2 regions of the Virgibacillus tibetensis genome follow, and region 2 is predicted to be linked to the other one. Evidence: a T-box and tRNA genes for the amino acid it is inferred to sense, from the RefSeq annotation. Region 2 holds a T-box; the other holds one or more tRNA genes.
The links. The T-box of region 2 lies ahead of tyrS (tyrosine--tRNA ligase). A T-box ahead of a tRNA ligase gene usually reads a tRNA of that ligase, here a tRNA-Tyr.
Positions count from the first base shown of each region.

Region 1: it encodes a tRNA-Tyr, which carries the amino acid that the T-box ahead of tyrS (tyrosine--tRNA ligase) is inferred to sense. The anticodon was not compared.

Region 1 is NZ_JARZFX010000020.1:6,517-19,301, forward strand. It holds gene QGM71_RS20120 (YwaF family protein) at 1-318, opposite strand, end outside; gene fabI (enoyl-ACP reductase FabI) at 411-1,187, opposite strand; tRNA gene QGM71_RS20130 (tRNA-Glu) at 1,445-1,519, shown strand; tRNA gene QGM71_RS20135 (tRNA-Val) at 1,524-1,599, shown strand; tRNA gene QGM71_RS20140 (tRNA-Thr) at 1,609-1,684, shown strand; tRNA gene QGM71_RS20145 (tRNA-Tyr) at 1,736-1,820, shown strand; tRNA gene QGM71_RS20150 (tRNA-Gln) at 1,830-1,904, shown strand; tRNA gene QGM71_RS20155 (tRNA-Lys) at 2,147-2,222, shown strand; gene QGM71_RS20160 (hydroxymethylglutaryl-CoA reductase, degradative) at 2,600-3,889, shown strand; gene mvk (mevalonate kinase) at 3,886-4,848, shown strand; gene mvaD (diphosphomevalonate decarboxylase) at 4,893-5,867, shown strand; gene QGM71_RS20175 (phosphomevalonate kinase) at 5,880-6,977, shown strand; gene rocF (arginase) at 7,203-8,105, shown strand; gene QGM71_RS20185 (aspartyl-phosphate phosphatase Spo0E family protein) at 8,209-8,361, opposite strand; gene sigW (RNA polymerase sigma factor SigW) at 8,495-9,058, shown strand; gene rsiW (anti-sigma-W factor RsiW) at 9,074-9,706, shown strand; gene cdaA (diadenylate cyclase CdaA) at 9,889-10,710, shown strand; gene QGM71_RS20205 (CdaR family protein) at 10,703-11,929, shown strand; gene glmM (phosphoglucosamine mutase) at 12,028-12,785, shown strand, end outside.
Region 2 is NZ_JARZFX010000001.1:26,958-39,742, forward strand. It holds gene ccpA (catabolite control protein A) at 1-623, shown strand, start outside; gene motP (flagellar motor protein MotP) at 687-1,508, shown strand; gene motS (flagellar motor protein MotS) at 1,498-2,283, shown strand; gene QGM71_RS00155 (acetoin utilization protein AcuC) at 2,305-3,462, opposite strand; gene QGM71_RS00160 (acetoin utilization AcuB family protein) at 3,459-4,112, opposite strand; gene QGM71_RS00165 (GNAT family N-acetyltransferase) at 4,112-4,765, opposite strand; gene QGM71_RS00170 (transglycosylase domain-containing protein) at 4,923-7,895, opposite strand; T-box leader at 8,019-8,232, shown strand; gene tyrS (tyrosine--tRNA ligase) at 8,288-9,559, shown strand; gene QGM71_RS00180 (hypothetical protein) at 9,918-10,139, shown strand; gene rpsD (30S ribosomal protein S4) at 10,758-11,360, opposite strand; gene QGM71_RS00190 (sensor domain-containing diguanylate cyclase) at 11,743-12,785, shown strand, end outside.

The DNA.
Region 1 (12,785 bases), on a different contig from region 2:
GATTATTTTTTTGTTGTAAGTGGCAAGCCCTATAATTACGATTATGCCTGCTATGCTGCAAAGATGCAGGGGTAAGCTTTCTCCTGCACTCCATGACCCATTGACTACGCTCCATGTTTGATAGGATAGTTCTGATAAAGTTAATGTAACTATTATAGACCATCTAAAAACATTTAGTAAAAGATCACTCTCAGCGTACTTTTTATAAGTTATTAGTAATATAACGAGAGCGACTATATAGATTAAGATCATAGCAATGTGACTGAAGCTAAAAGGGATAAAGTGCTCGTTGCTTATCTTACCAAACCACTCTTCCATATATCTTCCCTCCCCAACATTATAAAAAAAGACGCTTTAACACAATTTCGTGTAATATAGCGTCTGTGTCTTTGTATGAAACTGGAAGAATATTAGCCGCCGATAATATGGTAGCCGGAATCAACGTGTAATACTTCCCCCGTTATTCCCCTGGATAACTCACTCATGAAGAATAAAGTTGCATCCCCAACTTGATCCTGATCCACATTTCGACGTAATGGGGCTTTTTCTTCAATTACTCCAGCTTTTTCATTAAACCCTGAAACACCTTTAGCTGATAACGTACGTATAGGGCCTGCTGAAACCGCATTTACTCGGATCCCGTGTTTGCCTACATCTTCTGCTAAATACATCACACTGGCTTCTAAAGAAGCTTTTGCAACACCCATAACATTATAACCAGGAATTACGCGCTCAGATCCCAGATACGTTTGTGTAACGATGCTGCCACCTTCTGTCATTAGTTCTTTGGCAGCTTTCGTAACAGCTACTAGTGAATATGCGCTAATTTCCTGTGCTAATAAAAAGCCATCACGCGAAGTATCTAAAAATTCCCCTTTTAGATCATCCCGGTTTGCGAAAGCAACAGAGTGAACAACCCCGTGAATAACGCCCACATTCTTTTTGATTTCAGAAAACGCATCATTAATACTCTCGTCACTTGCCACATCACACGATACAATTAACTTTGCACTTACTTCATTTTTTTCAAGTAGCTTTGTTAATTTCTGGTATGACCTTTCTTGTCTGTTTGTGAAAATTAAATTAGCTCCTGCATTATGTAATGATTTAGTTATGCCCCAAGCTATACTTCTTTCATTTGCTACTCCCATGATTACTATATTTTTACCTTGTAGTAAATTTGACATGTGTGCACCTCCAAAAAGTCTTTTGTATATTATAACCTAATTGTTTCTTATAAAGAAACTAAAGCATTGAATGTATATTTACTAAAGGAGTGGCAGTGTTTCAATAAGATATGACAGCTTAAAAAAACAAATGTAGCCAGGTTATAAAAAATTAAATAAAAATATTCTTTTTTCCCCTTTACAAAGCTTGCATAACTGGTTATAATAAAATTCGTTGCTTTGCGACAAGAACATTCATTTAAAGTTTATTATTTGATGGCCCGTTGGTCAAGTGGTTAAGACACCGCCCTTTCACGGCGGTATCACGGGTTCGAATCCCGTACGGGTCACCAACATGGAGGATTAGCTCAGCTGGGAGAGCACCTGCCTTACAAGCAGGGGGTCGCAGGTTCGAGCCCTGCATCCTCCACCATTTATTTTTGCCGGCCTAGCTCAACTGGTAGAGCAACTGACTTGTAATCAGTAGGTTGGGGGTTCAAGTCCTCTGGCCGGCACCATTTTAATTAAAATATTTTATTGTATAATAAAATAATTATAGTTAACAATACGGAGGGGTAGCGAAGTGGCTAAACGCGGCGGACTGTAAATCCGCTCCCTCAGGGTTCGGCAGTTCGAATCTGCCCCCCTCCACCATTATATTGTTGGGCTATAGCCAAGCGGTAAGGCATCGGGTTTTGATCCCGTGTATCCCAGGTTCGAATCCTGGTAGCCCAGCCATTTTTTTATTTTAGGGACCTTTTTATAGTCCAAAATTTTGATTAAAAGTAAGACTATTGTAATGAACGTTCTTTCCAAAAAATAAACAACTATAATAGAATGAGCCATTAGCTGGCCGCTAACATCATAGTATAGCTACTATGTGCAGGCCTGCGAGGAGTGCAGCATCACCGAAATAACGTGCAACACGACGAGCACTCAGATGAACATTCTTTCCAAAAAATAAGCAACTATAATAGAATGAGCCATTAGCTCAGCTGGCAGAGCATCTGACTTTTAATCAGAGGGTCGATGGTTCGAATCCATCATGGCTCACCATTTTTACAGAAATGAAAATTACGGTTAATACATCATACATATAATTTTTTCAAATAAACAAGGTCGTTATGATTGTAGACAACCTTGTTTATTTGCATTTTAGGCCGTTTTTTTACATAATAGATACAGTTATTTTTTTATTATAGGCAGATAAGAAGTGAAACCTGCTAAATGAAGTTTCATTTTATGATTATACATAGGGAAAACATGTTATAATTTGATCATAAAGTACATGTTCTAAAAAAGAGGATAGAAGGCTCGAGAACTTTGATATTTTGTGCCGAGCCTTGTGAATAACCTCATAAATTGAAAGACCTAAATAGTTTGATGCACACGAAGCTTATATACTAATTATATATATAAAAGGGTGATACAGTATGGAAACTTCTAGAATTCCTGGTTTTTATAATATGACTGTTGAAGAACGAAGAGATTTAATTAAGAATATGCATACATTTTCAGAAGAACAAACTGCAGATTTGTATTCGCAGGCACCCTTATCACCTGATACAGCTGATAAAATGATTGAAAATGTCATAGGCACATTTCCTCTTCCACTAGGATTAGGGTTGAATTTCTTAATAAATGGGAAAGAATATGTAATACCAATGGCAATTGAAGAACCATCTGTAGTTGCTTCAGCAAGTTATATTGCTAAGATTGTAAGGAAAGCTGGAGGTTTTACTACTGAGGCTACTGAACGAGTAATGATAGGTCAAATACAAGTAGTAGGATGCCCGGATATTCATGCAGCAAAGGATACACTGTTAAAAGAAAAACAATTATTAATAGAAGATGCTAATGCAGCCTATCCCAGCTTAGTAGCCAGAGGTGGCGGGGCAGAGGATCTGGAAGTAAGAATATTAAATGAAGAGACTGACTCGAAATATGGTCAGATGCTTGTATTGCATTTGTATGTTAATACATGTGACGCAATGGGAGCGAATATCATTAATACAATGGTTGAGTCACTGGCTCCGACCGTTGAGGAATTAACTAAGGGGAAAGTTTATTTGCGAATATTATCAAATTATGCAGATAAATGCCTGGCGCGTGCACGATGTGTAATCCCTCCCGAACTATTGATAACTGGTGAATACTCAGGGGAAGAAGTACGTGATGGTGTAATCCATGCTTATGAGTTTGCTGCGTCAGACCCTTATCGGGCAGTTACGCATAACAAAGGGATAATGAATGGAATTGACCCGATTGTCATTGCAACAGGAAACGACTGGAGAGCAGTTGAAGCAGGAGCCCACGCATATGCAGCACGCCACGGGAAATACAGTTCGATGACAACTTGGTCTGTAGATGAAGCGGGTAATCTTGTTGGGGAACTGGAGCTGCCAATGTCTGTAGGTACGGTGGGTGGTTCAATTCAGGTTCATCCAATAGCAAAGATTTCCCACAGTATATTAGGGGTAGAGTCTGCGCGAGAATTGGCGCAGGTTATTGTGACAGTAGGTTTAGCCCAGAATCTTGGCGCATTAAAAGCATTGGTAACTGATGGAATACAAAAAGGCCATATGGCATTACATTCTCGCTCTGTTGCCATTGCAGCAGGGGCTACTGGGGAGATGATTGATATTATTGCTAGGAAATTAGTTGAAGTAAAAGAAATCCGTGTCGGAAAAGCTAAAGAATTGGTGGAAAATTATACAAAATGAGTGCAGAAAAAGCGACAACTACAGAACAAACAGCTATAGGTATAGCTCATAGTAAACTAATACTGATAGGAGAGCATGCAGTTGTACACGGACAACCTGCCATTGCTATTCCTTTCCCATTAGTTGGGGTTGAGTCAGTTATTGAATATGTTCCAGGATCGGTGAAAATTGACAGTACCTTTTATCATGGCCCACTTGAACATGCTCCTGCTGCTTTAGAAGGGATTGTAAGTTGCATTAAAGGAACGTTAGAGCATCTTCAATTACCATGCAGTGATTTATTAATTCGTATTAAATCGTCAATACCACCAGGCAAGGGACTCGGTTCCAGTGCGTCGGTGGCAATCTCTATTATACGATCTCTATTTGCTTATTCTAATGATCATTATTCAGAAGAAGAGCTATTGAAATTGGCGAATATTGCTGAAACGTTTGCCCACGGTGCACCGAGTGGTATTGACACGATGACCATTACTTCTGAATCACCTGTGTGGTATGAAAAAGAGCATCTCATTGATTTTATAAACTTAAGTGATGACTTTCACTTTGTAGTAGCAGACTCTGGAAGAATCGGCGATACTCGATTAGCAGTCGAATCAGTTGCGGGCTTATTAAAGTCTGCACCGAGGAGAATTCAAAAAAAACTTGACCGGATTGGTGAACTAACTTATCTGGCTAAACATGCACTTGAGAAAAAAGGGAAGCATATTCTAGGTCAGATGTTAAACGAAGCTCAAAAGGAATTGGAAGCTCTAGGAGTAAGTGATGCTGGGCTAGATAGATTAATTCATTTTGCTCGTAAGGAAGGTGCACTAGGTGCCAAACTTACAGGTGGTGGTAATGGCGGCTGCATTATTGCATTAGCCCAAAATGAAGTTCACTCCAGGCAGCTCGCGGAAAAGTTAAGAAAATTTGGAGCGCATGCTGTGTGGCCATTTGTCTTAAAAAAACAAGAATAGAATGTAAGTACTGAGATAGAGAGATGTGCAAAGGGGATAAACAATTGAAGTGTACAGCTAAAGCTCATACAAATATTGCCTTGATAAAATATTGGGGAAAACGTAATGAATCAATCATACTACCAACTAACAGCAGCTTATCTCTAACGTTGGACGGATTTTATACAACAACAACCGTAGACTTTCGAGAAGAATTATCAAAAGACGAATTCTTCCTGAACGATCAATTGGTTTCAGGCGAGCAGTATAATCGCGTTACGACTTTTCTTGATCTAATTCGCACTTATGCTGGGAAGAAGCTGTATGCCACTATTCATTCCATAAATGAAGTCCCTACTGCTGCTGGCTTTGCATCATCAGCATCTGGCTTTGCAGCCCTGGCTGCTGCTGGTGCAAATGCAATCGGGCTGCAGCTTACGGATCGAGAACTTTCTATGCTTACACGCCAAGGATCAGGTTCTGCATGCCGCTCTATATATGGTGGATTTGCTGAATGGGAAATGGGTATGAAGGATGATGGGTCTGATTCATTTGCCGTTCCTATTGCACCAGCCGATTATTGGGATGTACGAGTTGCTGCAGTTGTTTTATCTTCCACGATGAAAAAAGTTTCTAGTCGGGAAGGTATGAAACGAACAGTGGAAACATCTCCCTTCTATACAGGCTGGATTGACAGTATTCCAAATGACTTGAAACAAATTAAAGAAGGAATTGCTGCTCGTGATTTTGAAAAAGTTGGTCAGATAGCCGAGGCTAATTGCTTAAAGATGCATGCTACTACACTGGGAGCTAACCCTCCTTTTACATATTGGCATGATACTACTTTAGCTGTTATGCAAACCGTGCAATCATTGCGAGACAACGGTATTCCTGCCTATTTTACAATTGATGCCGGACCTAATGTTAAAGTACTATATTTGCCGGAGAACGAAAACGATATTCAAAAGACACTCCGTGGAATACCTGGTGTAACAGATGTGATACTTAGTCGATCAGGTCAAGGAGTAACCTATCTATAGGGGTTGAACCTTATGCCAAATACAACACTAACTGTAAAAGTACCTGGAAAATTGATGGTAGCTGGAGAATTTGCAGTATTACAACCCCACCATAGCTTAGTGGTTATGGCAGTTAATCGTTTTGTATATGCATCGCTTAAACCGAGTGAAGAGAACCGCATAACTTTACAGGATTTCAAACTGAATAACCTTGTATGGGAATATAAAAATAATAGAGTTCAAATACATTCAGGAGACGAGCGAGTTCGTTTTGTAGAAGAGGCAATGACAATCGCACTTACCTACTTAAAAGAGAACACGATTTCTCCTGATCGTTTTATGTTAACGATAAAAAGCGAACTTGATGATATATCTGGGATTAAATACGGACTGGGCTCGAGTGCGGCAGTAGTAACTTCAGTCATTACCGTTATTTTGAAAAAATATCTTACCCATCCTCCAACTGCTCAGTTAATCTTTAAACTTGCGGCTATTTCACATGTGAACGTACAGGGTAATGGATCGGGGGCTGATGTAGCAGCCTCTTCCCACGGTGGATTTCTCAAGTATTCTTCGTTTCAGGCTGAATGGTTGCTAGAATCATATGAGAATAACACCACATTAACAGAACTACTGGAAAAAGAATGGGTTTATTTCTCTCTTAAGCAGATTAAATTACCTGAGAATATCCATGTATGTATTGGTTGGACCGGTAAACCAGCATCGACTGCAAAACTTGTCAACGAAATACTTAAACTGAAAATAGATAATCCTGTTCAATTCAGTCAATTTCTTGAGGATAGTGAAGAGGCCGTTGGAAGCTTTCTGAGAGGTATGGAAGAAGCTGACACACAAACTCTATTAGGTGGAGTTAAGCAAAATAGAAATGCCCTTCGGACGGTAGGAAATAATGCAAATGTTGAAATTGAGACTCCTCTATTAGGTAGGTTATGTGATTTAGCTGAGCAATATGGAGGAGCCGGCAAGCCTTCGGGTGCAGGGGGAGGCGATTGTGGAATTGCCTTTATGCCTTCGCGGGAAAAGGCTGATGCGCTGATGCTAGCATGGGAACAGGCTGGAATCAAACCCTTGATGATCGGTCCCAATGTAAACGGTCCGATAGAAATTTAAAACGATTTAAAAACAGGTATTGACTACCTGTTTTTTTTGAGAGATAAGAAAGAAATTTCCTCTATAAAATCCTCTGACAGCAAGAACCCATCCCCAAGTCCAGTTCCTTCCTGCCTCTTCTAAATCCGCGCCTCCTTTGTTCAAATTGTATATATATGCAAATTAATGTCGGGTTGAGTCATATACCCTTTTTTGGCTAGAATAAAGAGAAAAGGAGGCGCTTAAATGAAAACTAATATATCAATTATAGGTGTACCAATGGATTTAGGGCAAAGCCGCCGTGGAGTTGATATGGGACCAAGTGCATTACGCTATGCCGGTGCTATTGAGAAACTGGAGGAACTAGATTTTCAAATTATTGATTTGGGTGATATTCCTATCAACCGCCCTGCACAAAGTGATCTGAATGATGGAAGTAATTTAAAAAACCTGAAACAAGTAATTGAAGCCAATCAGCAGCTTGGTGATATGGTGGATCAGGAAGTGAAGAAGGGTAATTTCCCATTAATATTTGGGGGAGATCATAGTATTGCAATAGGAAGTTTAGCTGGCGTCTCCAAGCATTATGAAAACTTAGGAGTGATTTGGTATGATGCTCATGGTGACTTGAACTCGGAGGAAACTTCTCCATCAGGCAATATTCATGGGATGCCATTAGCCGTCAGCTTGGGAATAGGCCATGATAACTTAATCAACATATCGAATTACACACCAAAAGTTAAACCTGAAAATATTGTTATTATTGGTGCTAGATCATTGGATCCAGGGGAAAGAGCAGTAATACGTGATAAAGGAATAAAAGTGTTTACTATGCACGAAATAGATCGAATGGGCATGTCACAGGTGATGGAAGAATCAATTGATTATTTGAAAGAGCGTACGGATGGGGTTCATTTAAGTCTTGATCTGGATGGAATCGATCCATCAGAAGCTCCTGGTGTTGGAACTCCCGTGCTTGGTGGAATCACTTATCGGGAAAGTCACTTGGCAATGGAAATGCTGGAAGAGTCGGGGATCATAACTTCAGCAGAGTTTGTCGAAATAAATCCAATATTAGATGAGAAAAATAAAACTGCGACAGTAGCTGTTGCTTTAATGGGTTCCTTATTTGGAGAAAAACTAAAGTAGCATCAGTTGAAATCGAGAGAAGACATTATATGTAAATAAATGTCTTCTTTTTTGTTGTATTAAGGTTTAAAGAAGGGAGTCAGTTGACCAATTAATTTAGTTTTTATTGAACTTGATTCTGGTATTCATTTATAAGTCTGTCCAGTTTTAAGCTAGAGGAGATGACAGCTTCAGAAGTTAATGCATGTGAATGACTTAATGTAATCATTTCTTTACGACATTCTTCAATTTTTTCTAATAATACAGATTTACCCACAAAAGTGCCCTCCTATCTAGTATACTAGTAAAGAAAATACCCAAATCTTAACAATTATAAACCTTTTTTAAAAATGAAACCTTTAGGTCGTCTTACACGTAATATAAATACCGCATGCAGCGGAGGTACCCGTATGGATCAATTAATTAAAGAGAAAATTATGCAGGTTAAAAAGGGAGATCAAACAGCCTTTGAGGATGTTGTCTCATTTTTTCAAAATAGGATTTATCAACATTGTTACCGAATGCTTGGTAATGCACACGAGGCCGAGGACATAGCTCAGGAAGCCTTTATTCGTGCGTATGTGAATATTCACTCGTTTGATGATCGAAGAAAGTTCTCGACATGGTTATACCGGATTGCAACGAATCTAACTATTGATCGAATACGTAAACGAAAACCGGATTATTATCTTGATGCTGAAGTTAAAGGTACAGAAGGTTTAGACATGTACTCACAATTGGCCGATGACAGCCGTTTGCCAGGCGAAGAAGTTGAAAGCTTGGAACTGCAGCGTTATATTCATAAAGAGATATCTGGGCTTCCACCTAAATATCGCAGTATTATTATTTTGCGGTATTTAGAAGAATTTTCCCTTCAGGAGATCAGCGACATCTTAGATATCCCCCTAGGAACAGTGAAAACTAGAATACATCGAGGAAGGGAAGCTTTACGTAAAAAGCTTCGTCACATGTAAAGGAGTGTGAACCAGTTGAAGTGTAATAAGGAATATGCAGAGCTTATGCACGCCTATTTAGATGGAGATCTATCAAGTCAGCAGGAGACCGTTCTGCGTTCACATTTGGAGAACTGTGAAGCTTGCCAGGAGCATTTTCACGAGTTAAGACGAACAATTACTTTAATTCAGAGTGCGGAGCACATCGCTGCTCCAACAAACTTCACAGCAAATGTCATGCGGAATTTGCCTGAAGAAAAGAAAAGAATTAAATATAAACGCTGGTTTAAAGCACACCCGATTGTAACTGCAGCAGCGATATTTTTCATTTTTATGATAAGCGGTGTATTTTCAGCATGGAATCAAGATAGTGAATTAGTAGTTTCTAAACAGGAGAATTTAATTATAAAGGGAGATACCGTCATTGTCCCGGAAGATGTAACAGTAGAGGGAGATCTGCTTGTTAAAAACGGAAATTTAATTATAAAGGGAACGATAAATGGAAATGTTACTTTAATTAACGGGAAGCTAGTTGACGAGACCATTGAGGGTGAAGGTCTCATGGCCTCTGTTGGTGGAGTTAATGGTGAACTTAAACATGTAGATCAACTATTTGAATGGGTTTGGTATAGGGCAAAGACTTTATTCAAAAGTATTTTTTCCTTTTAATGATAGATACAGATACATCTTGACCTGCCGGATAGTGGTATTGCCACATCCGGTTTTTCCATGAGGAGATGTCTGTTTTGAATTGTTATTTCACGTGTAAAATAGGATAATATGTTATAATAGATAGCATTACTATCAATAGAACGGCAGAGTAAATTTTATGTACAGAGGGAAGTGTGAACATGCTTGATGGGGCATTCGATCCGTTAAACCTGCTAAGAATAGGCGTAGATATAGCTCTCGTCTGGTATGTATTATATAAACTAATTATGCTCATCAGAGGAACCAAGGCAATACAGTTACTAAAGGGAATTGTTGTTGTGCTGGCTGTTTGGCTTTTAAGCATAGCATTTAACTTGCAGACGATACAATGGATTACCAATCAGGCTATTGTATGGGGGTTTCTTGTAATCATCATTCTATTCCAGCCAGAATTAAGAAGAGCGCTGGAACAGCTTGGAAGAGGTAATATTTTCTCCAGAAGCGGAAGATCAGAAGAGGAAATCATTGAACAGAACATTGAAGCTATTATACAATCATGCAACTATATGGCTAAGCGGCGAATTGGTGCTTTGATTTCAATTGAACGTGAGACTGGAATTGGTGATTATGCTGAAACAGGTATACCAGTAAATGGGAATTTAACACATCAGTTATTGACAAATATTTTTACACCAAATACGCCTTTGCATGATGGTGCTGTAATTATAAAAAGGGAAGAAATTGTGGCTGCAGCCTGTTATCTCCCTCTATCGGAAAGTCCATTTATTTCAAAGGAACTAGGAACAAGGCATAGAGCTGCAATGGGTATTAGTGAAGTGACCGATGCTCTGACTATTGTTGTTTCCGAGGAAACTGGAAATATCTCCTGTACAAAAAATGGCGAGCTACATAGAGAATTGGATCAAGAGAGTCTTCGCAGAATATTGACAGAAAATTTAGCAATGACTCCTAAGACCCCTGATAAGAAGTCAAGAAAACGGAGGGGGAGCGATAATGGATAGTTGGTTTGAGCGTAAGTGGTTTGTTCGTCTCATAGCCTTGTCTTTTGCGGTGATTTTATATGTATTTGTAAATGTGGAAATTGACAAATCTCAAACAGACTCGACGTTTTTCCCTGGAAGAGCTGAAGAAATGCAGACACTCGATGATGTACCTGTTAATATACGTATGGACGATGGAGATTACGTTGTCAGTGGCGTTCCTGAATACGTATCTGTTTCGTTGGAAGGTACTCCAAGTGTTCTTACTCCTGTAGTAAGACAAAGGAATTTTGAAGTTTATGTTGACTTGGAAGGGCTTGAAGAGGGGGACCACGTAGTTGAAATTGAACACTCCAATATATCAAAGGAGCTGTCAGTTTATATAGAGCCAAAAACGATAGAAGTGACAATTGAAGAAAGGGCAACAGAGGAATTTGAAGTTAATGTCGATTTCATTAATGAGAATCAGCTGGTAGAAGGATATGAGATTGGTGATTTCCAGGTTAATCCGACGACCGTAACAATTACAAGTTCGAGAAGTGTAATTGAACAGATTGGTATTGTGAAAGTATTTGTAGATTTGAATGGTTTAGATCGTTCAATTAACAATAGGGAAGTTCCTGTCAATGTCTATGATAATCAGGGCAATGAACTAAATGTCAGAGTAGAACCGGAGAATGTCATTGTTTCAGCGGAAATAGATAATCCGAGTAAAACCGTACCGGTTAATGTCTCGACAACTGGAGAATTACCGGATGGCTATTCATTAACTTCCATCTCTGCTAATGTAGATGAGGTCGAAGTGTTTGCAACAAGTAATGTTCTGGGAGATATAGATGGTATTGAAACAGAGGACATCGACTTATCTTCTATTACAGAGTCGGGAACAATTGATGTTAACTTAGCCTTACCGGATGGTTCAAGCGTACCTGGTTCAGAAACAATAGAAGTGACCATTGAAGTGGAACAGACAAGAGTGATCGACGACATTACAATTGATGTGGAAGAACAAGAGGATGGACAAGATATAACATTTACGGAACCTGCCGATTCAGAGATGAGTTTGACTGTGGTAGGGACTGAAGCAAGTGTTAGAGAACTTACAGCTGATGATTTTCGTATATTTATAAATGTGAGTGGTTTAGAAGAAGGGCAGCATAGTATACCAGTCTTCATTGAAGGACCTGATGATATTACAACAACTGTAGAATTTGAAGAAGTTACGATTAATATTTTGTGATTTATACTGGTGTGAGATTTTTACAAGAGAAATTCTTTTTACCAATTTCACTCTCACTTGGTAACCAGGTTTGAATGAGGATATAAAGGAGAGATACCATGGGAAAATACTTTGGAACAGATGGTGTAAGAGGAATAGCAAATAAAGAGCTGACACCAGAATTAGCATTTAAATTAGGCCGCTTTGGCGGGTATATTTTAACGAAAGAAACAGAGAAACCCAAAATACTAATTGGCAGAGATACAAGAATATCAGGACAAATGCTCGAAGGAGCTCTAATAGCAGGTCTGTTGTCAATTGGAGCAGAAGTGATGCGGCTTGGAGTAATTTCTACCCCGGGGGTAGCTTATTTAACTAAAGCAACCAGTTCGCAAGCGGGCGTAATGATTTCAGCTTCACATAATCCTGTGGAGGATAATGGAATTAAGTTCTTTGGACCTGACGGGTTTAAATTAACTGATGCCCAGGAAAATGAGATCGAACGTTTAATGGATAGTGAGGATAAATTGCCGCGCCCTGTTGGTGCTGATATTGGAATCGTAAACGATTATTTTGAAGGTGGCCAAAAGTACCTATCCTTCTTGAAAGATACAGTTGATAATGATTTTGATGGTATACAAATTGCCCTCGATTGTGCACATGGATCAACTTCCAGTCTGGCGACACATCTATTTGCTGATCTGGAAGCAGATATTTATTCAATCGGTTCATCACCGGATGGATTAAATATTAACGATGGTGTAGGTTCTACACATCCTGAAACATTACAGGCTTTCGTTGCAGATAAAGGTGCTGACATTGGACTGGCGTTTGATGGAGATGGGGACCGTTTAATTGCAGTCGATGAAAAAGGAAA
Region 2 (12,785 bases):
GAGATATTTCTGAGGATCATGTAAACCAATTCAAAAGCTCTTCGGTACCTGTTGTACTGGCTGCAACATATGATGAAAGCGATGTAATTCCTTCTGTTAATATTGATTATGAGGCAGCAGCTTATGAAGCAACAAGCTTTCTAATCAACAAAGGTAACGCACATCCTGCTTTTATTTCAGGACAAGTGGATACGCACATAAATCTCCTTAAATATAATGGCTATACTCGTGCTTTAAAAGATGCGTCAAAATCTGTTGATGACAAGTTAATCATTAAAGGCGATTATTCCTATGATTCTGGAATAGAAGCTATTAATCATCTTCTAGAACTCGATGAACGACCAACAGCCGTGTTTGTTGCTTCGGATGAGATGGCTTTGGGTGTTATCCATGGAGCACAGGATAAAGGTTATAAGGTCCCGGAAGATATTGAAGTTTTTGGTTTTGATAATACAAGACTGGCTACCATGGTTCGCCCAACACTATCTACAATTGTACAACCGATGTATGATATAGGGGCTGTTGCCATGCGTTTACTAACCAAGTATATGAACAAAGAAGAAGTAGCAGACAATAAAGTGGTTTTACCTCACCGAATTGAAGAAAGACACTCAACAAAATAAAAAAAATGCCGATATAAATAGTAGTAAGAGCTCGAGTATTCAACTAGGTTGGGGAGAGAGACTATGAGGAAAAGAGATTTATTAACTCCTATCGGCATTACGTTAGGTTTTATTATGATTATGCTTGCTATAATAGCTAAGGGTGGGAGTAGTGGAGCTTCATCCTTCTTGGATATTTCGTCCATTTTTATTGTCATCGGTGGATTAGTTGCTTCGATGCTAATTAATTTTAAAATGGAGCAAATTAAGTTAACCAATAAAATAATAGGTGAGGCTTTTCATAAAAATGACCAACGTTTACCAGAACTTATTGGGTTATTTATTCGCTTATCCGAACGAGCCAGGAGAGAAGGGATTCTTGCACTGGAAAATGAATTAGAAGAGGTGGAGGATACTTTTATCCGTAAAGGCATCCTTCTAGCAGTAGATGGTATAGAACCGGAAGTTATTAATGATATTATGAATGCAGAAATTACAGCCGTGGAAGACCGGCATTATAAAGGAAGAACCTTAATAGAGAAAGCAGGGGAGTATGCTCCTGCCTGGGGAATGATTGGAACACTGGTAGGTTTGGTACTTATGCTTAATAACCTGCAGGATCCGGCAACTTTAGGCCCGAGCATGGCTGTAGCCTTGCTAACTACGTTATATGGGACAGTTCTGGCAAACCTAGTGTTCGTCCCAATGGCAAATAAGCTGGAAAGTAAGTCAGAGGAAGAGATATTTATAAAGCAAATAATTATAGAAGGCGTCATAGGCGTACAATCAGGTCAGAACCCAAGAATATTAGAAGAGAAGTTAGGTGCATTTCTCCCCAAAGAGACAAAAAAGAAACAACAGGAAGCGGAACAGGGCTTCGTGGAGGAGAGCATGAATGAAGCGTAGAGTAATAAAGAGAAGAAAAAACAATGGTGCTCCTAAATGGATGGTTACATATTCAGATATGGTAACACTGATCTTAGTCTTTTTTATTTTGTTATTTTCTATGTCACAAATAGATTTAGTTAAATTTGAAGCAATCTCTGAATCTTTCCAAAATCGCATGATATTTGATTTTTATCCATCTCCAGTACCAATGGAGAATCCAACAGAGAATACAAGTAATATGGAAAGCGGGAAAAACTCAAACGAATTTGAGAATCCCAGCCAAAAAAGAAACACTACCGTTCGTGATAGTGAAACTAGTCAGCAGGAGCAATCGTTAACTAGCTTAATACAGGATGTTGAAGGGTATTTAAATGAAAATGAATTAAACAATGTAATATCTGCAAATAGAACCGAACGGGGTGTAGTGCTGGTCCTACAGGAAAGCATACTTTTCAACTCAGGTGATGCTGAGATACTTGATATGGGAAAACCATTTTTAAGTAAAATCGGCACATTAATGAATGAACTACCTAATGATGTTAAAGTGGAGGGACATACAGACAGTCGTCCGATATCCAATTACCGCTATCCTTCGAACTGGGAACTTTCCAGTGCAAGAGCTAGTAGTGTAATCAGGTATTTAATTATTGAAGAGGAATTTGATGAGTCTCGTTTTTCATCAGTTGGCTATGCTGACACCAGGCCGATTGTTCCAAATAACTCACCTGCAAATTGGAGTAAAAACAGGCGAGTAGAAATTGTTATTTTAGAGAGTGAGGAGGGAGATGACTAATAAGCCATCTCCTTTAGTATTTTAACGGATTGTCTTAGCATATTTTAATATGTTAACTAATAACTTCTCATTTTTTTCGCTAATTTCAGCCTTCCTGGGAATGTCAGGTATAACATCTTCCGTATCATGCCAATTTTCCGGCAATGCGATGGGTGACTCTGCTTGCCATTTTGTTAACCATGCTAATGGAATTTTTCCTTCCGATGGCTTACCTGTTTTCATCACATTCCATACTTGGGCCCATGCGCGGGGCACCACTCTCCAGATATCATAACCTCCGCCGCCAAGTGCAATCCATTTGCCATTACAGTATTTATGAGCCAACTCATGTGCCAATAATGGTATTCTTTCATAAATTTCCATAGAGGCACATAAATGTGTTAAAGGATCAAAACAATGAGCATCTGCTCCGTTTTGAGTTACAATCACATCTGGTTTAAAGAAAGCAGCAATCTCTCTGAAAGCAGACTCATATACTTGTAAAAAAGATTCATCTTGAGTAAAGGCATCAATTGGCAGATTAAAAGAATAACCATGTCCCTCTTTAATGCCTCTTTCATTTACGTGCCCCGTTCCAGGAAATAAATATCTCCCTGTTTCGTGAATGGAGAATGTGCAAACATTTGGATCATCATAAAAAGCCCACTGAACGCCGTCACCATGGTGAGCATCCGTATCAACATATAAGACTTTTAAATTAAATTTTTCTCTAATATATTTAATTGCAACAGCCCCGTCGTTATAGATACAGAAGCCTGCTGCTTTTCGCTTGAAGCCGTGGTGTAAACCTCCACCTAGATTAAGTGCATGATCCACATCCCCATTTAAGACGGCATCTACTGCTGTCAGTGTACCACCGACGAGATAGCTTGAAGCTTCGTGCATGTTATTAAAAATAGGTGTATCTTCTGTACCTAGTCCGTATTCAATACCTTCACTTTCGGTTAATTCATCCCTGCTTGCTTTTTTAACAGCTTCGATATAAGCCTTGTCATGAAATAATGAAAGTTCTTCTTCCGTTGCCAAACGTGGTTTTATAATATCCTGTGCACTCAAGGAATTTGTATGTTCTAATAATTCTTTCGCCAGTACAACCCTTTTTTGATTAAAGGGATGGTCAGGGTTGAAGCGATAATCCAAGAAAGCATTAGAAAAAACAAAGGAAGCCTTGCCTGTCATAATTTTGGCTCCGGTATATTATTTGGCCACATTAATTCATATCCTGCTTCTCGCAAGTCCTGTATTACTGGCAACGGATTCATAGTTTGTATACGGAAAACCAAGATCTTATAGTTAGGGTCATCTTTATATGGGTAAACCAAAACAGAAACTATATTTGCTTTTCGTTTTCCAAATATAGAAGTGACCTCTGGTAAAATACCAGGTTTATGTGGTACTTTTATTTCGATATGCGAACTTTGCACATGAGTACCAGTTAATTGAATTAACGTATAGAGCATATCTTTTTCAGTTACAATACCTACTAGTTTATTTCCTTTTCTGACAACAGGTAAGGAAGCAAATTCTTCATCATAAAAAATCCGCGCAATTTCCTCAACGAAATCTAATGGATGGATGGTTACGACAGGATGGCTCATAATCGTTTGAATTTCATTTTCCAGCTCCTGCTGCTCAGTATCTTTCATAAAAATGGACGGGCTGGCATCACGGACATCGCGGTCGGAGACAATACCAATAATCTGATACTCTTCATTCACAATTGGAATATGTCTAATTCGATGTTCCTGCAGTAACTGTAAAGCCTGAGCAATTGACGCAGTAGGTGGTAAAGTGACAACATCAGTTTTCATAATCTCTTCTACTAACACTATAATCCCTCCCTCATGTTGCGGTAACGGTGCCGCTGTAAAAACCGTAATGTATCAAATCTTTTAATCGAATCTTCTGACACATTTTTTCCAATGCGTACCATTAAGCAGTTGGCTGGATGTGAAATAATTTCAGGGTCATCCGTTGGAGCTGGTAGTAGACCCCCTGCACCCATCATCTTTTCCATTACTTTTCGGTAGTTCCATATACTCAATTCCGTTCTTTCTAAATCCCAATGCCAGTAGTATTCTGTGGATATAACAATATAATTTTCCATGAAAGAATCCATCATTGATACTTCTAATAAACCCGAAGCAATTCGTGCCCCTCGGTATTCGGGTACCACTTCGATGGCTCCCAGTTCAATTAGGTCTTCCATATTAAATTCGGACCATCTTTCCAATTCGTCAGGGTAAAGGTATGTTACATAACCAATAATTGTATCTTCAGTTCTAGCTATAATAATTCGCCCCTCTGGAAAATCGGCAATACTTAATACTGCCTCAAACTGTTTGTCTGGCGGTCGGAATGCAGTTAGTTGTTCATGAAAATGATATTTCTTAAGCTTGGCAGAAGGAAGAGGACCTTCAATAGTAATTATGCCACTCGACGTTGGACGTGTTAAAGAGTGGTATTCTTTTGTATGATTCATCATTTCACCACCTATTGTTAGATAAATACGCTTTCATAATTACCATTATACAGCAATAACGTTGGTATTTTTAGTAATTTCATAATTTGGGGTATAAAAATAGAAGGGAGGATCCCGCCCTTCATTAATGGCGGGTTCTGCCCTTCTATCTGGAATACTAGTTTTCATCTTCGTTTTCTTCATCGTTGCTATTGTCATCATCATCTTCGTTGTCATCGTCTTCTTGATCTTCTTCTTTATCTTTATCTTTATCTTTATCTTTATCTTTGTCCTTATCTTCGTCTTTATCTTTCTTTTTATCTTCTTCATCCGGTGTTTCAGGTTCCGGTTTGGAAGTATCTCCAACCAAAATTTCTTTTGACGCAGAAGATTCCAGTCCAAAATAGTCAACAGCTTTAACATGGTAGACAGCACTATTGTCACCTATAGAATAATCAGTAGAAGTTGTACTACCTATTAGACTGAAATTTCCACCACGTTTATCTGAACGGTAAATTCGATATCCTACTACGTCTTTACTACTGGATTTGTTCCAAGACAACTTATTTCCAGACTTCTTTAGGGATGTTGGAGCTGATGGATTTTTACCATCATCTTCAATTGCATTTCCGACATCTGTATTAGGAATGCCAATTTTCTCCCATTTTTCCCTGTCTGCACCTCGAGGGAAGAGTTGCGATAAATCGCTTAATTTATCATAATCATTTCGTTTCAGAAATTCCGGATTAAAGGCCAGCCCATCTCCTTCTGTAAATTCACTTGGTGTATTTGGCCCCGCGATCACTGCTTTCCCATCAACCATCACATAACTACCTGTAACTAAACTGTCATCCTCTTCCTTGGGAACAAACTTCGAGTTAAATAGGTCTGTTTTAATTAAGCCTGCTTTTTTACAAAGCTCAGATGGAAGCATTCCCGAGATTGCACAATAACTTCTTTCTACAATTCCATCCGGACGCTTGAACCTTTCTGTAGGTGCTAATAATTCAGGATTAATATCCTGTGCACTGTTCATTAGCTCTGCCCATAAATTAAGATTTCTTTGACTGTAAGTTAAGGAGCAATTTGAACATTCATTTATAGAATGCGGTGTCCTATAGCCAATCCAAGTACCGAAAGTCACATTTGGATTTGTTGCGACAAACCAAGCATCATTATAATCATTTGATGTTCCGGTTTTGCCTGCCCAATCTACATTCCCATGTTTTAATCGAGAATTCAGGTAACGTGCTGTTCCGCTACTAATGACATCACGCATTATATCAATTGTTAGGTAGTTTGTTTGGGCGGTAAATACATCTACGGTCTCTTGTTCATGTTCGTAGATTACTTCGCCATCATTGGTTGTAATTTTCTCAATCATATATGCATCTGCAAACTTTCCGTCATTACCAAAGGTGGCAAAGGCATTGGTGTTCTCTTCAACTGTAATACCAACATCCATAGAACCGATAGAAAGTGATGGGTAAACGTAGTCACCTTCTGATAGTGAGGTAATACCCATTTTATCTAAATATTCTTTAGCAGGATTATCATTTATTATTTTCGTATATATTTCAGCCGCTGGAATATTATAGGAATTAGCAAAAGCTGTACGTGCAGAAACAATCCCGTAATTCCCACCACCATAGTTTCTCGGCTTATCTGCGGGCCAGCCAGCTAGCTGTTTATTATAATCAGCTAGCGCTGTAGCAGGCTGTACGACACCTTTTTCCATGGCAGGTGCATAATCAAGTAATGGTTTAATTGTACTACCAATAGATCGCTTTGCTTTCGTTGCATAATTGTAATAATTATACTCTTCTTCATGACTTTGATCCCGACCGCCAACAAAACTGATTATTCTTCCAGTGTTATTCTGGATTAACATTCCACCAGCTTGAATTTGCTCTGTCTTCTCTATGGTTTCTCCAGTTTCTTCATCTTTTACTGTAAATGTTCGGTCAGGACCATAGTGGTCATAATTTTTTATAACTTCTTTAAAGACATCGTAAATATCTTTATCAATTGTAGAGTGAATTTGATAGCCATTCATTCTTAAATCACGGTCTGCTTTTATTTCATATTCATCTTTCAATTCTTGGTTATTGGCTAAATCTTCTTCTGTATACCCATCTTTCTCACTTAAATAGTTTACCAGCAGATCTTTGGCTCTTGCTTGAATTTCATAAGTTAAATCCGGGTAATTATCTAAAGGAGATTCCCTGGCTTCAGTGAAGTCTGCAACGATATCATAGTTCAGTGCTTCATCGTATTCATCTCTTGTAATATATTCAGATTCATACATTCTGTTTAGGACAGTGTTCATCCGATTCAGACCGGGTTTTAACCTATCCTCATCCTTTAATCCACCCGAATTTTCAAACGGTGTATAAGCAGAGGGGCTCTGTGGAAGTCCTGCTAAATAAGCTGCTTGTGGCAGGTTTACGTCTTTTGCATCTACACCAAAAATACCTCTGGCTGCTGTTTGAATTCCAGCAATGTTTCCTCCGGATGCTTCACGTCCATATGGAACTATATTCAGATAAGCTTCTAAGATTTCCTCTTTTTCAAAGAAACGTTCGAGTCGAAGTGCTAGTAAAATTTCAACAGCTTTACGTTCAAAAGAAACTTCATTTGTTAAGATCTGATTTTTGATCAGCTGCTGCGTTAGTGTACTTCCACCTGTTTTCATATCTGAGTTAAATGCTTCCTGCATCATTGCACGAACAATGGCTTTAGGAACAACCCCTTTATGTTCATCAAAATATTCATCCTCTGTTGCAATAACTGCATTTATGAGTGTTTCAGAAATATTGTCAAGCGAGACCTCTTCTCTATGTATGTCGGCACGAACATCCCCAAGGAATATATCGTTGGAAAAATAGAGTTTGGATGTTTCCTCATAATTGTAAATATCCTGTGCCATAACGTCGTACGCTCTTATTGGTTCATCCTTTACCAGAGATGCAAAATAACCTGCACCAATACCACCGGCAAAGAATAACCCGACAAATCCAACTATAAAGAAAAATAGTACTACATTCCAAAACACATCGTATGTGATACGTGATGATCTCTGGATAATTCCTTCTTTCCATATTTGTTGTATTTTTTGATTGTATTTATGAATCCGTTGTTTAAAATCCATTGTAAAACCTCCTAAAATTCCACCTCTAATTATAGCATAAGTACGTTTTATGTTGAATAAGAAATACCACTATATTGCTTTTTAAGCATTAATATGATATGAATATATATATAAACAAGATAACAATTTGCGAGGAAAGAATATAGTAGCTTTTGCAAATCCCTTTTAAAGAGAGCTGGCGGTAGGTGTAAGCTAGTATATATTTGCAGGTGAATTACAATCTGGAGCAATTTCTTTTATGGCAACCATTTAAGAAACGGTGGAAACATCGTTAACAACCCCAAGTGGCAATTTAATTGCAACAAGGGTGGTACCGCGTGTTAAACTCGTCCCTTTTTATTTAAGGGGGGAGTTTTTTTGTTATTTAACTTAAGATATGGAGAGTGAATGGTATGACAATTCTACAGGATCTGGAAACAAGAGGGTTAATTCATCAAACAACAGATAGAGAAGGACTGGAAAAGCACCTCACAGAAAACAAGGTCACATTATATTGCGGGTTTGACCCGACAGCTGACAGCCTGCATATTGGGCATTTGCTTCCTGTAACCATGCTAAAGAGATTCCAAAAAGCGGGACACAAGCCAATTGCTTTAATTGGAGAGGGAACAGGAATGATTGGCGATCCAAGTGGTCGAACCAGTGAGCGTTCGTTAAATGAAACTGAAGTTGTTAAAGAATATAGTGAAAAAATTAGACAGCAAATAGCCAGGCTGCTTGATTTTGATAATGGGGAAAACCCTGTTCTCTCAAGAAACAATCATGATTGGTTAGCAAGTATGACTGTAATCGATTTTCTTCGTGATGCAGGAAAGCATTTCGGGATAAATTACATGCTTGCAAAAGAGTCTGTTTCTGCACGGATCGAACAGGGGATAACTTTTACCGAGTTCAGCTATATGATACTGCAATCGCTAGACTTTCTAAAATTATATGAACAAGAAAATTGCACATTACAAATTGGCGGAAGTGATCAGTGGGGAAACATTACTGCAGGCATGGAATTTATACGCCGTTCAAGAGAACAGCAAGAAGAAGAGATAAAAGTTTATGGATTGACTGTGCCACTAATTACAAAAGCGGATGGTACAAAATTCGGTAAAACTGCAGGTGGTGCGATTTGGCTTGACCCTGAGAAAACAACACCATATGAGTTTTATCAATTTTGGCTAAACACAGATGACCGTGACGTTATCAAGTTCCTGCGTTACTTCACATTTATCTCTGAAGATGAAATGAATGAGCTTGAAAATGAAGTGAACAGCAGTCCCGAAAATCGTATCGCACAAAAGCGTCTAGCGGAAGAAATGACAGAAATAGTTCATAGCCAAGAGGCTTTGAAGCAAGCTCAAAAAATATCAGCTTCATTATTTAGCGGAGATTTAAAGCAATTATCAGCAAGCGACATCGGACAAGGCTTTAAAGATGTACCAACATATCAAGTATCTAAAAAAGATATTACGCTAATTGACTTATTAGTGAATGCATCAATTTCTTCTTCCAAAAGGCAAGCAAGAGAAGATATCAGTAATGGTGCGATTTACATTAATGGAGAACGGAAACGGGATTTGGACTACACGGTAAGTGAAGTGGATCGTATTGAAGGGAAATTTACTATTATTCGTCGGGGAAAGAAAAAATACTACTTAATCGATTTTAAATAGAACGAAAAGACACGAACACTTTGTTCGTGTCTTTTTTTGCTAGAAAATATATGAATATGGCTCCAAAACAGCTGACAGCAAGAGCCATAATCAACTTCGACAGATAGGATAGGGAAAACTACGTCAACGATACGTCGTACTAAGAAAAGCTGACCTCCCTTTTCGAGGACGTCCTAGTGCCGATGAAGCCAATAGGTATTCTCAAGGTATCCCGTGATAGTAGAAATGGATAAACAAGGAGAACATTACTGAACTCGGTGGTATTTAATGATTAACTAACACATATTTAACACCTTTTTAGTTGGTGCCGTTACTCTAGTGGCTTTATTACATAAAATATTGTATAGGAGGTGAGTATATGGGCTGTAGATGCCAAGAATCCTTTCGAAGAAGGAGAAGAGATGTCAGAGATGAGGACAGGAAGAAAGAACGGAGAAGTGTAGAAGGAGTCAGAGATAGGGATAAGCACAGAGACCGAGGAGTTGTAGAAGGAGTCAGAGACAGGGATAAGCACAGAGACCAAAGAGTGGCAGGAAGATTCACTGGCCGCAGATTTAGAAAAAGAAGAAAACATTGCTAGCGAAAGTTGGACAAGGTGCCTAATCGGCACCTTATTTTTGTATTTATGAAATAAGAGATAAATTTGGCTCTATAAAACTCTCTGACAGCAAGAGCTAAGTCCAGTTTCAACGGACAGGATAGGGATAGCTACGTCGGCGATACATCTTACCTATTTCAAGAACGTGGTGTTATCATCGACCAGCGCCCATCACCTAGTGCCCTTCCAGCCTCTTATTAATCTAACTCAACATAAACCAATTCGTTACACATAAGGAAGGCCACCTATAACCGGGTTTGTGCTCAGGCGTCGGCATACCCGCGGAAGTGAGCATGTTTCCTTTTGATGAACTTGACTTATCGCCAGAAATGGCGAAAGTCTAAATGTATCTTATACTCTGGAGTGAATCTCCTGCGGGCAGTGGAAGAACGACTAACTACGCCGCTCCTGCGCGGCAACGTCGCCCCCACCCGCGGATGCGCGGACGCAGGCCATACGTCCTACCCAGGCGCTTACGCCTTTGTTATTAACCAATCGGGGCTTTTACTTAATAGAACAAAACAGGTATTATAAATACTTAAAAACCCCTTGGAGATGTTGTTTACCAACATTTCCAAGGGGTTAATTTTTGTTAAGTTATTAACGAGAGTAGAACTCAACAATAAGTGCTTCATTTATTTCAGCTGGCAGTTCTGAACGCTCTGGGAAACGAGTGAAAGTACCTTCTAATTTATCTGCATCAAAAGAGATATATTCAGGAACAAAGTTGTTCACATCCAAAGCTTCCTTAACTACATCCAGGTTTCTTGATTTTTCACGTAAACTGACAACTTGACCTGGTTCCAGACGATAGGATGGAATATCAACGCGTGATCCATCAACTAACACGTGACCGTGGTTTACTAGCTGACGGGCTTGTCTGCGCGTACGAGCTAGGCCCATGCGGTAAACCATGTTATCTAAACGTGCATCAAGTAAAATCATGAAGTTTTCACCATGAATACCTTTCATTTTACCTGCTTGAGTAAACAAGTTACGGAATTGACGTTCATTTAATCCGTACATAAAACGTAATTTTTGTTTCTCTTGTAGTTGTAAACCATATTCAGAGACTTTCCTGCGTGAATTTGGTCCGTGTTGACCTGGTGCGTAAGGACGTTTATCTAATTCCTTACCAGTTCCAGTTAATGAAATGCCAAGACGACGAGACTTTTTCCATACTGATCCAGTATAGCGTGCCATAAGACATGACTCCTCTTTAATTTTATTTGCATAAAAAATAAATGAGCGTGTTCCATTTCGTTGTCCATTATGTTTTCATGTACCATCGCTCCAGCAGCAGAGAGTTACACGATACACCTCTTGGGTTACAGATGAAATTCATCGAAGAGGAACAAAATGGTTTCAAGCGTTGGTTCACATAGGCTACCTATTATTTTACACAAAGTATAGTATATAAGTTAAACAACCATATGTCAACCTAAAAAAAACAAACGGCAAGTGCGAAACAAACTATAGGAAAAAAGAACTAGTTAGTATATAATGGATATATATATTGGATAGACTTCAGACAACAAAAAATTCTCATGTTAGACTATACGAAAACTTATGATAGGTGATATTAATGGAAAATATAAATCAGTTACAAGGAAAATTACGCAGTGTTTATTTTGAATTGATTTCCGAGTTCTATAATCACCCAAATGAACAGATTTTTACAATAATAATTGAACAATTAAAACAAATAACAAATGCGCGGTACATTGGTTTATATATTTATGATCATTGGAGTAAAACCTATCAGTTAGGTTCACATTTAATAGATGAAGAGAAATTTCTAAATGAAGAAATAGATGCTGAAGGTGGGACTGTTACCGAAGAAAAGATATACAAGATCAGCCCGGATAGGGTTCAAACATGTATATTAACTTTAAAACCGAAAAAAGGCCCAAAGGCATTGTTATATCTGGCTTTTGATAATCAATATAATAAAGAGCTGTTGCAAGTCAGTAAAAGTGAGACAGAAATACTGCTCACTATGATTCACCAATACCAATCGAAAAGTGAAAGTGATCTAAATTACAAGTTCTTGTATGAACTGTCATCACGCTTGCTGTCAAACACAGATAAGACAGACATAATAAGAGAAATTATTGCCGAGTTACAAGGACTTTACCCAAACCTTTCGTTTAACTTATTATTATCTCAGGATAGCGAGGTTGACCCTACCCTGCCGGTTCAAACAATAGAGTATAGTGATGATGTAACAAAAAGAGTCAGTACACAGGCCTTTCTGTCAGGGGAAGTACAGATAGAAAATAGGTTAAATGGAAAGAGTACATACTTGTATGCGCCGCTTATCGGTACACAAGGTGTCTATGGGGTCATACAACTTGTAACGAAGTATGCAGTTGATTTAACAGAACAGGAAATAGAATTCATTACTGAATTTGCACAAACTGCTGGAAAAGCTATTGAAAACGCGACATTGTACGAGAATTCAATTCATTTAGTATCTGATTTGAAATTAATTAATGATACTACACATAAGTTGAATTCCAACTTAAAGCTATCTGAAATCACAAAATTAGTCAGAAATAAAATTATAGCTTCATGTCAAGCCACACAGGTAGGTTTTATCTATTATAATGAAGAGAAGAATCCGAA